DNA from 3 places in the Bacillus sp. OTU2372 genome. Region 1 is predicted to be linked to each of the others. Evidence: riboswitches for the same ligand, from Rfam matches in the RefSeq annotation. Region 1 holds a riboswitch; each other region holds the start of a gene.
What was found. A riboswitch is a leader RNA that binds a small molecule or an ion and turns the genes downstream of it on or off. The one in region 1 is predicted to bind cobalamin.

Region 1 (2,274 bases):
ATCACTTGGGCTGCAGTTGAGCTATTATCGATTTTGGAAGCCTTGTACTGAGTAGATAGATACTCGACGGCTGCCTTAACCTTTTCCTTTACACCGACTTGATCCTTAAATGGCGCAAGTGCGGTTAAAATCATTGCTGTCGTATCAATATCACTTGTAGTGCTTTCGTCCCATGCCCAGCCGCCATCACTGTTTTGTCGTTCTGTCAAATAACTGATGAGTTTGGCTTTTGTCCATTGGGCCGTAGATGGTATTGTGAAATTGGCACTGTCTAGAGCTACTAGGGCATATGCAACCCCATTTAAACCTTGTTTTGTCACATTTCCATTATAAATTGCTTCTATTAAATTATAACCTTCTACATTTGTCGGATTGCCGCCTGCAGCTAAAATCCCTAAAGCATATCGTTCTGTATCTGTAATTCTTGAAAACTTTCCTTGTTTTTCTTTTACAATGGCTTTTACATCAGAAAGGTAGTTTTTAGGAATTTCTTTTCCTGCTTGTTTCAAGGCAATTACCTGCCATTCACCAACTTCGTTTTTTAGTACGTAAGCACTTGAAGTGTTCACAGCTGTTTGCAAATCTTGAGCTGTAACTGTTCCAGTAGTTGGTGTTGTTGGAGTTGACGGTGTTGTTGGTGTTGTCTCACCATTACCTCCATCTCCTGGTGCTGGTTCAAAGGATTCAAGTTGAAAACTTAACTGGTTACCATTTTGCAGCTGATAGCCCTCTGCACCAAGTGTTGCCATTTTCCCATCCACATAAAATGCCCAGTAGTTAGATCCTTCCGCTTTAATTCCTTTAAGAGAGGTAATCATCTTTCCATAGTTTGTTTCTTCAAACCCAACCTGATCAGAACCCAAGGCTGTTTGTAAAAGCTGAAAGGCATTTGGACTTCCGATTACTTCAATGGATGAAAGTTCAGCAACTGTATTCTTTTTATCATCAACAACTTTCAGTGAAACAGTGGATAGTGGTGGTTTCGTAAAATCGGTTAGTCGGTATGTTATTTTGTCACCATTTTGAAGGACATAAGAATCGGGTCCCATTTGTGCTGAGATTCCATTAATAAAGAACGCCCAAAATTGGTTTTCCCCCGCTTTTACTCCATTAATACCTGTGAGCATTGGCCCGTAACTGGTATCCGTATATTCGAGATTATCTTTACCAACCGCATCGATCAATGCTTCGGTAGCCGTTTCTTTCTCAGCCAATTGGAGTGTCTTTTCTGGAACTACCGGTGTGGAGTCTAGTCCAAGGACTGTAACAGTACCTTGTTTTGCCTCTGCTGCCAATACTGGTGTTTGCAAGCCGTATGTCAGTACCATCAAAACTAACAGCATAGACATCCAAAGATTCTTTCTATTTAGCATTCTACTTGCATTCCTTTCATTATAAAAATAGACATAAAAAAATCCCCCTATTAAGGAGGAGGAGTGTATGTACGTTAAGCGGAAACAAATAAAGACGTTCCTATTCTTAACACTCTCCTATCCGCGTAGACTTTTGGTGTTCAAAACAGGCAGGTTTCCTGGCTCATGGTCATTGCTTCCTATGCCTTCCCATCTTTCGACAGTGGCATCTATAGGTTACTCCCATATACAGTGGCGGGACCGCGTTGGCATTCAACCAACTTCCCTATTAAGCTTAGAGTCTAGTAAAGACTTAAGCACCTGTTTACCGTGCTATTTTTTTATGATATGACCATTATATAGATAATTGGTTTGGTTTGTATATACCTTATATGAAAAACAATGATAATTCAGAATAAAAACAGGCGTTAGATTTGCCTGTTTTTACTCTGTTGCTAAAGCTAAACATTTTATTGTTCGATATTTCGGATCAAGTTCGCCATTTCAATCGCAGACGTTGCTGAATCCCAGCCCTTATTACCTGCCTTTGTTCCAGCACGCTCAATCGCCTGCTCGATTGAATCTGTTGTAAGAACTCCGAAAATGACTGGAATTCCACTCGCTAATGCAGTGGCATTAATCCCTTTAGCCGCTTCGTTACATACATAATCAAAGTGTGGTGTTGCACCGCGGATAACTGTTCCTAGTGTAATTACAGCATCATATTTTTTACTGAATGCCATTTTTTGGGCAATTAGCGGCAGTTCAAACGCACCTGGGACCCAGGCAATATCCACGTCAGATTCGCTTACACCATGACGTTTTAAGGCATCTTTTGCACCGTCTAATAATTTACCTGTAATAAATTCATTAAATCTTCCTACAACAATCCCTACTTTTAACCCACTACCTACTAAATTAC
Region 2 (2,274 bases), on a different contig from region 1:
GCAGACGCTGATGCGGTTTCAACGGCTGAATTGCCTGATTTAATGTATACTTCCGCTGATAACCGCGCGGAGTGATGATCAAGCCGTCGTAAAAAAAAGTGGATGAGTTGCCAATTAAAACGGTGGTTAACATGCCAATTTCATGTTCGAGCATCTCTTGTAAATTGGTTAAGACGATTTTTTGACTATCACGGAAAGCACTCTTTACCAATCCTACAGGGGTGTCTGGCGAGCGATATTTAAGTAGAATTTTTTGTGCTTCCATAATCTGCCTTGTCCTTCTCCCGCTTTTTGGATTGTATAAGGCAATCACAAAATCAGCTTGAGCGGCCGCTTCGATTCGTTTTTCGATCAAGCTCCAAGGTGTCAAATGGTCACTTAAGCTGATCGTACATGCATCATGCATGACCGGCGCGCCTAATAAAGCAGCACAGGAGTTGATGGCGGAAATGCCAGGGACCACCTCCACTTCTACACCTGAGTCTTTTTTCCAGCCTTTTTCGATTAGCACTTCGTAAACCAGTCCTGCCATTCCATATACACCGGCATCACCGCTCGAAATGACCGCTACCGTGTAACCGAGCTCAGCCTGTTTCACAGCCTCCTGGGCACGGCTTACTTCTTCTGTCATTCCTGTGCTGATGATTTGCTTTCCAGTTATTAATCCCTTGATTAAATCAACATAGGTTTTGTAGCCGATGATGATATCACTTTCTTGGATGGCTTCTTTTGCCCGTCCGGTAATATGTTTTTCATCACCAGGGCCAAAACCAATCACCAATAATTTTCCTTTCACACTATTACGCCACCTTCCAAAATTTCAAACTTGAATCCAGCTACTATCCGCTGTTACATCTTTTCTTTAACCGCTTTTTGTACTCCTTCGATGCATTCCGAGCCTTCTGGCTGTATGAATCCTGCTTCGGAATATTGATAGATCGCATGCTCCTGAAGGCAATGACCTTCCGCCAGATGACGCTTTACAATTGTAGTTCCCACTTCCGGGGTTACGTTTTTATACCAAGTCCCTGACGGATAGACGATGGCAACGGGTGCATCCTTACATCTCCCATTGCATCTTGTTCTTGTTGTATGTATGAGTGAATCTAAGTTTAAATTGGTGATTTCGTTCCGAATCGCTTGTGTCGCTTCCTCCCCACCCTTTCTCATACAGCTGCTGCCGTTGCAAATGAAAACATGGTGTTTCGTCCCTTGTAAATTCCAAGTAGTCATGTCACACTCTCCTTTTCGTTTTTTACGTAAAAAAAGCACCCCTATGGACATAGGGGTGCAGAATATATACACACAAAAAATAGCGATATATGTTCAGCACTTCTACCTATGTTCCCGTAGGTTGATTGAAGCTTTTTAGGTATAGGCAGGTCTCCTGACTTAGGTTCATCATTCCATTGCGTCTTCCCGAATTCCTTCAGTGACATTTGCAATGAACTCCCCATACAGTGGCGGGTACCGTGACGGATTTAAACCGTACTTCCCAAATTATGCACATATTTTTAATGCGCACCTATCCTAATGTATTCAATTGTTAAAAAGGCTTGTTTCTTCTAAAGCTAAACTATGAGAATTAAAAATGATTTAGAATCATCAAAACGAAAAAATCCGTTCAACATTAGTTGAACGGATAAAACGTCAGCACAAAGAAAGTTAATAAACAATCCTTTTTGTCCAGACGTTCCATCTTCTCAACCCCCGAAGAAATCGAAACTTTAAAAGCTAAGACAGGTCTCCTGACTTGTGTATCTTCCTACTTTAGACCCTTCCCGTATCGTCCGTAAATACGTCTCAGTGGTTTGTCTATTTCGTCCACACTCACAGTTGCGGGGACAGTTCTGGTATTGCACCAGATTCCCTATTAAGCCCTAAGGCATCTTAACTAATTGTTAACAAAATCATATGTAATTTTAAGAGATAATAATTATACTAGTCTAACAAATAGAATATATCAAGTGCTTTTTTAATTCCCTTATTTTATAATCCATGTTGTTTACCTCCGAGGATCGATCTTGTCTGGCTTTTTTTAATAAGAATATTATTATACCTATTAAAAATGATGACACAATTTTAAAGTTCTAAAAAAGCTAGGGAGACCAAACGCCTTTTTTGTATGATTCAACAAAATGAACCAAATAATAAATGAAAGCAAATCAAGGTATTATTAATTTGAGGTGATATCATGCCAGTCCTCGAAGTTGATGAGAGTACCCTTTACTACACTGTTAAAGGTAAAGGGATTCCAATCATATTTATTCATCC
Region 3 (2,274 bases), on a different contig from region 1:
GTGAAAATATCATGTGCTTTTCTTCTCTCGTCTCCATTGTTTGTTTTTAAATCCAAAAAGCCACTCATCATGTCTTTATGGAAAACATCTAAGTAAACGGCGATGGCTCCTTGTCTTTGTCCTAGCTGATCCACACTCACAGCCGTATCATTGATCAGCCTGATCCACGGGACGACCCCGGATGAATTACCTTTGAATTTTTTGATATCGGACCCTAAGGCACGGACTTTTCCAAGATAAATGCCAATACCGCCGCCATCTTTACTCAGACGGGCAATATCCCAATTATTCAAATAAATTCCGTCTAACGAATCGTCCACCGTATCAATAAAACAGGAGGAAAGCTGTCCAAAGCTTTTCCCGGCATTCGAGAGGGTCGGGGTGGCAACTGTCATATACAAATTGCTTAATGCCCAGTATGCTTCTTTTACATACGAGATCCTCTTATCCCTTGGTTCGTTTTTCATTAAAGTCATGGCGATGATCATGAATCGTTCTTGAGGTAATTCGTAAGTTTTACCTTCATAATCCTTTGCAAGGTATCGGTCTGCTAATAAAAATAATCCTATGTAATTAAACAAATCATCCTTGTTTGGATCTATTTCCATTCCCAAGGTTTCAATTTCTTCCTTGGTATAATCATTTAATAGATCTTGTGAGTAGATTCCTATTTTCGAAAGATAGGTAAGTAGTCTGTAAAAATCACCGTATTTTTCTGTTTGGTCATATCCTCTATGTTTGGCTGCTTTATGATATAAATCATTTAAAAATAGGTTTGCCGCAAGAAAGGTCCAGTTGGGATCTTCCATGGAGATTTGATTTAAGGAATAAAGCAATGATTGTTCGTATCGTGAAGATTCCTCTAGTTCGGCTATCTTTTGGACTAGCTGTGTTGTATCTAGTTTGTATTTTTCATTTGCCCTTTTGATGGCTTCTAAAACAGTATCCATTTCAGGATGATTTTTAACATTCATATGATTACCCCTTTTTTGTGACCGTCGCTCGCCGATATTGAAGAGTTCGGTCGTAATTATCTTTTTTTATGACCATTGGTACTCTTTTCACTAGTGTACGGGCACATTTATCTGCTTTTGTGACCGATTAGAACTTTTTATACGTCCCTCGGTAACAATTATCTTCCTTTGTGCCCCAATACCGCCTTTCGGCCAACCGCTCAGTCATTATTACTTGTTCTAACAACAGTAAAAAACCCATCTTCAGAGAAGATGGGTTTAATAAAACGTGGATTGATCTAGTAAAACAGCAACATCACTGTATTAGTCAGAATACCCCTCGTTCTATCTTCCCATTTCCCGAAGAAGATAACACGCTATAAAAATGGCAGGTCTCCTGACTTATGCTTCCACCCTACTCTAATCCCTTCCCGTCCAAAGACAGTGGATGCGATTATTTCGTCAGCAATTACAGTTGCGGGTACAGTACTGGATTTACACCAGATTCCCTATTAAGTCTATATATAGACACCATTTTCATTGGTTATTATCTATATTTAGTGTCTATATTTAAAAACAAACACTAAATATTGTATATCAACTAATATAGTATACTACTTACACTTTTACAAGTATTTTATTTTTTCACCACTAGTTTCTCTCTAACTTGCTCCGCAGCCTCAACCATTACTTCCAATGCAGCAACTGTCTCCTCTAGCCCGCGGGTTTTCAAGCCGCAGTCAGGATTAATCCAGAACACCTTTGGTTCAAGGACTTGGAGCGCACGCTCGATGTTTTTCGTTATTTCTTCAAGTGCAGGTACTCGAGGACTATGAATATCGTAAACTCCCAGACCAACACCTTTATCATAGGTATTCTCTTCAAACGCGGAAAGTAATTCACCATGACTTCTGGATGTCTCAATTGAAATGACATCCGCATCAAGAGCGTTAATCGCTTCGATGATATCCTCAAAATTCGCATAACACATATGGGTATGAATTTGGGTCTCATTTCGCACGGATGTGGTTGAAAGTTTAAAGGCATAAACCGCTGCATTCAAATAGCTGTCCCAGTTTTCACGCTTTAATGGCAGCCCTTCACGGAGAGCTGGTTCATCCACTTGAATCATGCTAATTCCATTTTCCTCTAGCAATTCTACTTCTTTTCGAAGTGCAAGGGCAATTTGATTTGCCACCTCAAAGCGCGGAATATCATCGCGGACAAACGACCAGTTTAGAATTGTAATTGGACCTGTCAACATCCCTTTTACAGGCTTTTCAGTTAACGACTGAGCATAGACAGTTTCCTTAACGGTCAT

Region 2: linked by a shared signal. The riboswitch ahead of AAHB15_RS23185 ((2Fe-2S) ferredoxin domain-containing protein) and the one ahead of AAHB15_RS10350 (DUF4430 domain-containing protein) in region 1 are both predicted to bind cobalamin.
Region 3: linked by a shared signal. The riboswitch ahead of AAHB15_RS24855 (ribonucleoside-diphosphate reductase subunit alpha) and the one ahead of AAHB15_RS10350 (DUF4430 domain-containing protein) in region 1 are both predicted to bind cobalamin.

What each region holds. Positions count from the first base shown of each region.
Region 1 covers NZ_JASATK010000004.1:189,305-191,578, forward strand. The annotation lists gene AAHB15_RS10350 (DUF4430 domain-containing protein) at 1-1,373, opposite strand, end outside; cobalamin riboswitch at 1,505-1,692, opposite strand; gene ribH (6,7-dimethyl-8-ribityllumazine synthase) at 1,823-2,274, opposite strand, start outside.
Region 2 covers NZ_JASATK010000020.1:35,410-37,683, reverse strand. The annotation lists gene cobJ (precorrin-3B C(17)-methyltransferase) at 1-796, opposite strand, end outside; gene AAHB15_RS23185 ((2Fe-2S) ferredoxin domain-containing protein) at 850-1,233, opposite strand; cobalamin riboswitch at 1,361-1,544, opposite strand; cobalamin riboswitch at 1,722-1,908, opposite strand; gene AAHB15_RS23180 (alpha/beta fold hydrolase) at 2,195-2,274, shown strand, end outside.
Region 3 covers NZ_JASATK010000024.1:37,067-39,340, forward strand. The annotation lists gene AAHB15_RS24855 (ribonucleoside-diphosphate reductase subunit alpha) at 1-974, opposite strand, end outside; cobalamin riboswitch at 1,324-1,504, opposite strand; gene metE (5-methyltetrahydropteroyltriglutamate--homocysteine S-methyltransferase) at 1,591-2,274, opposite strand, start outside.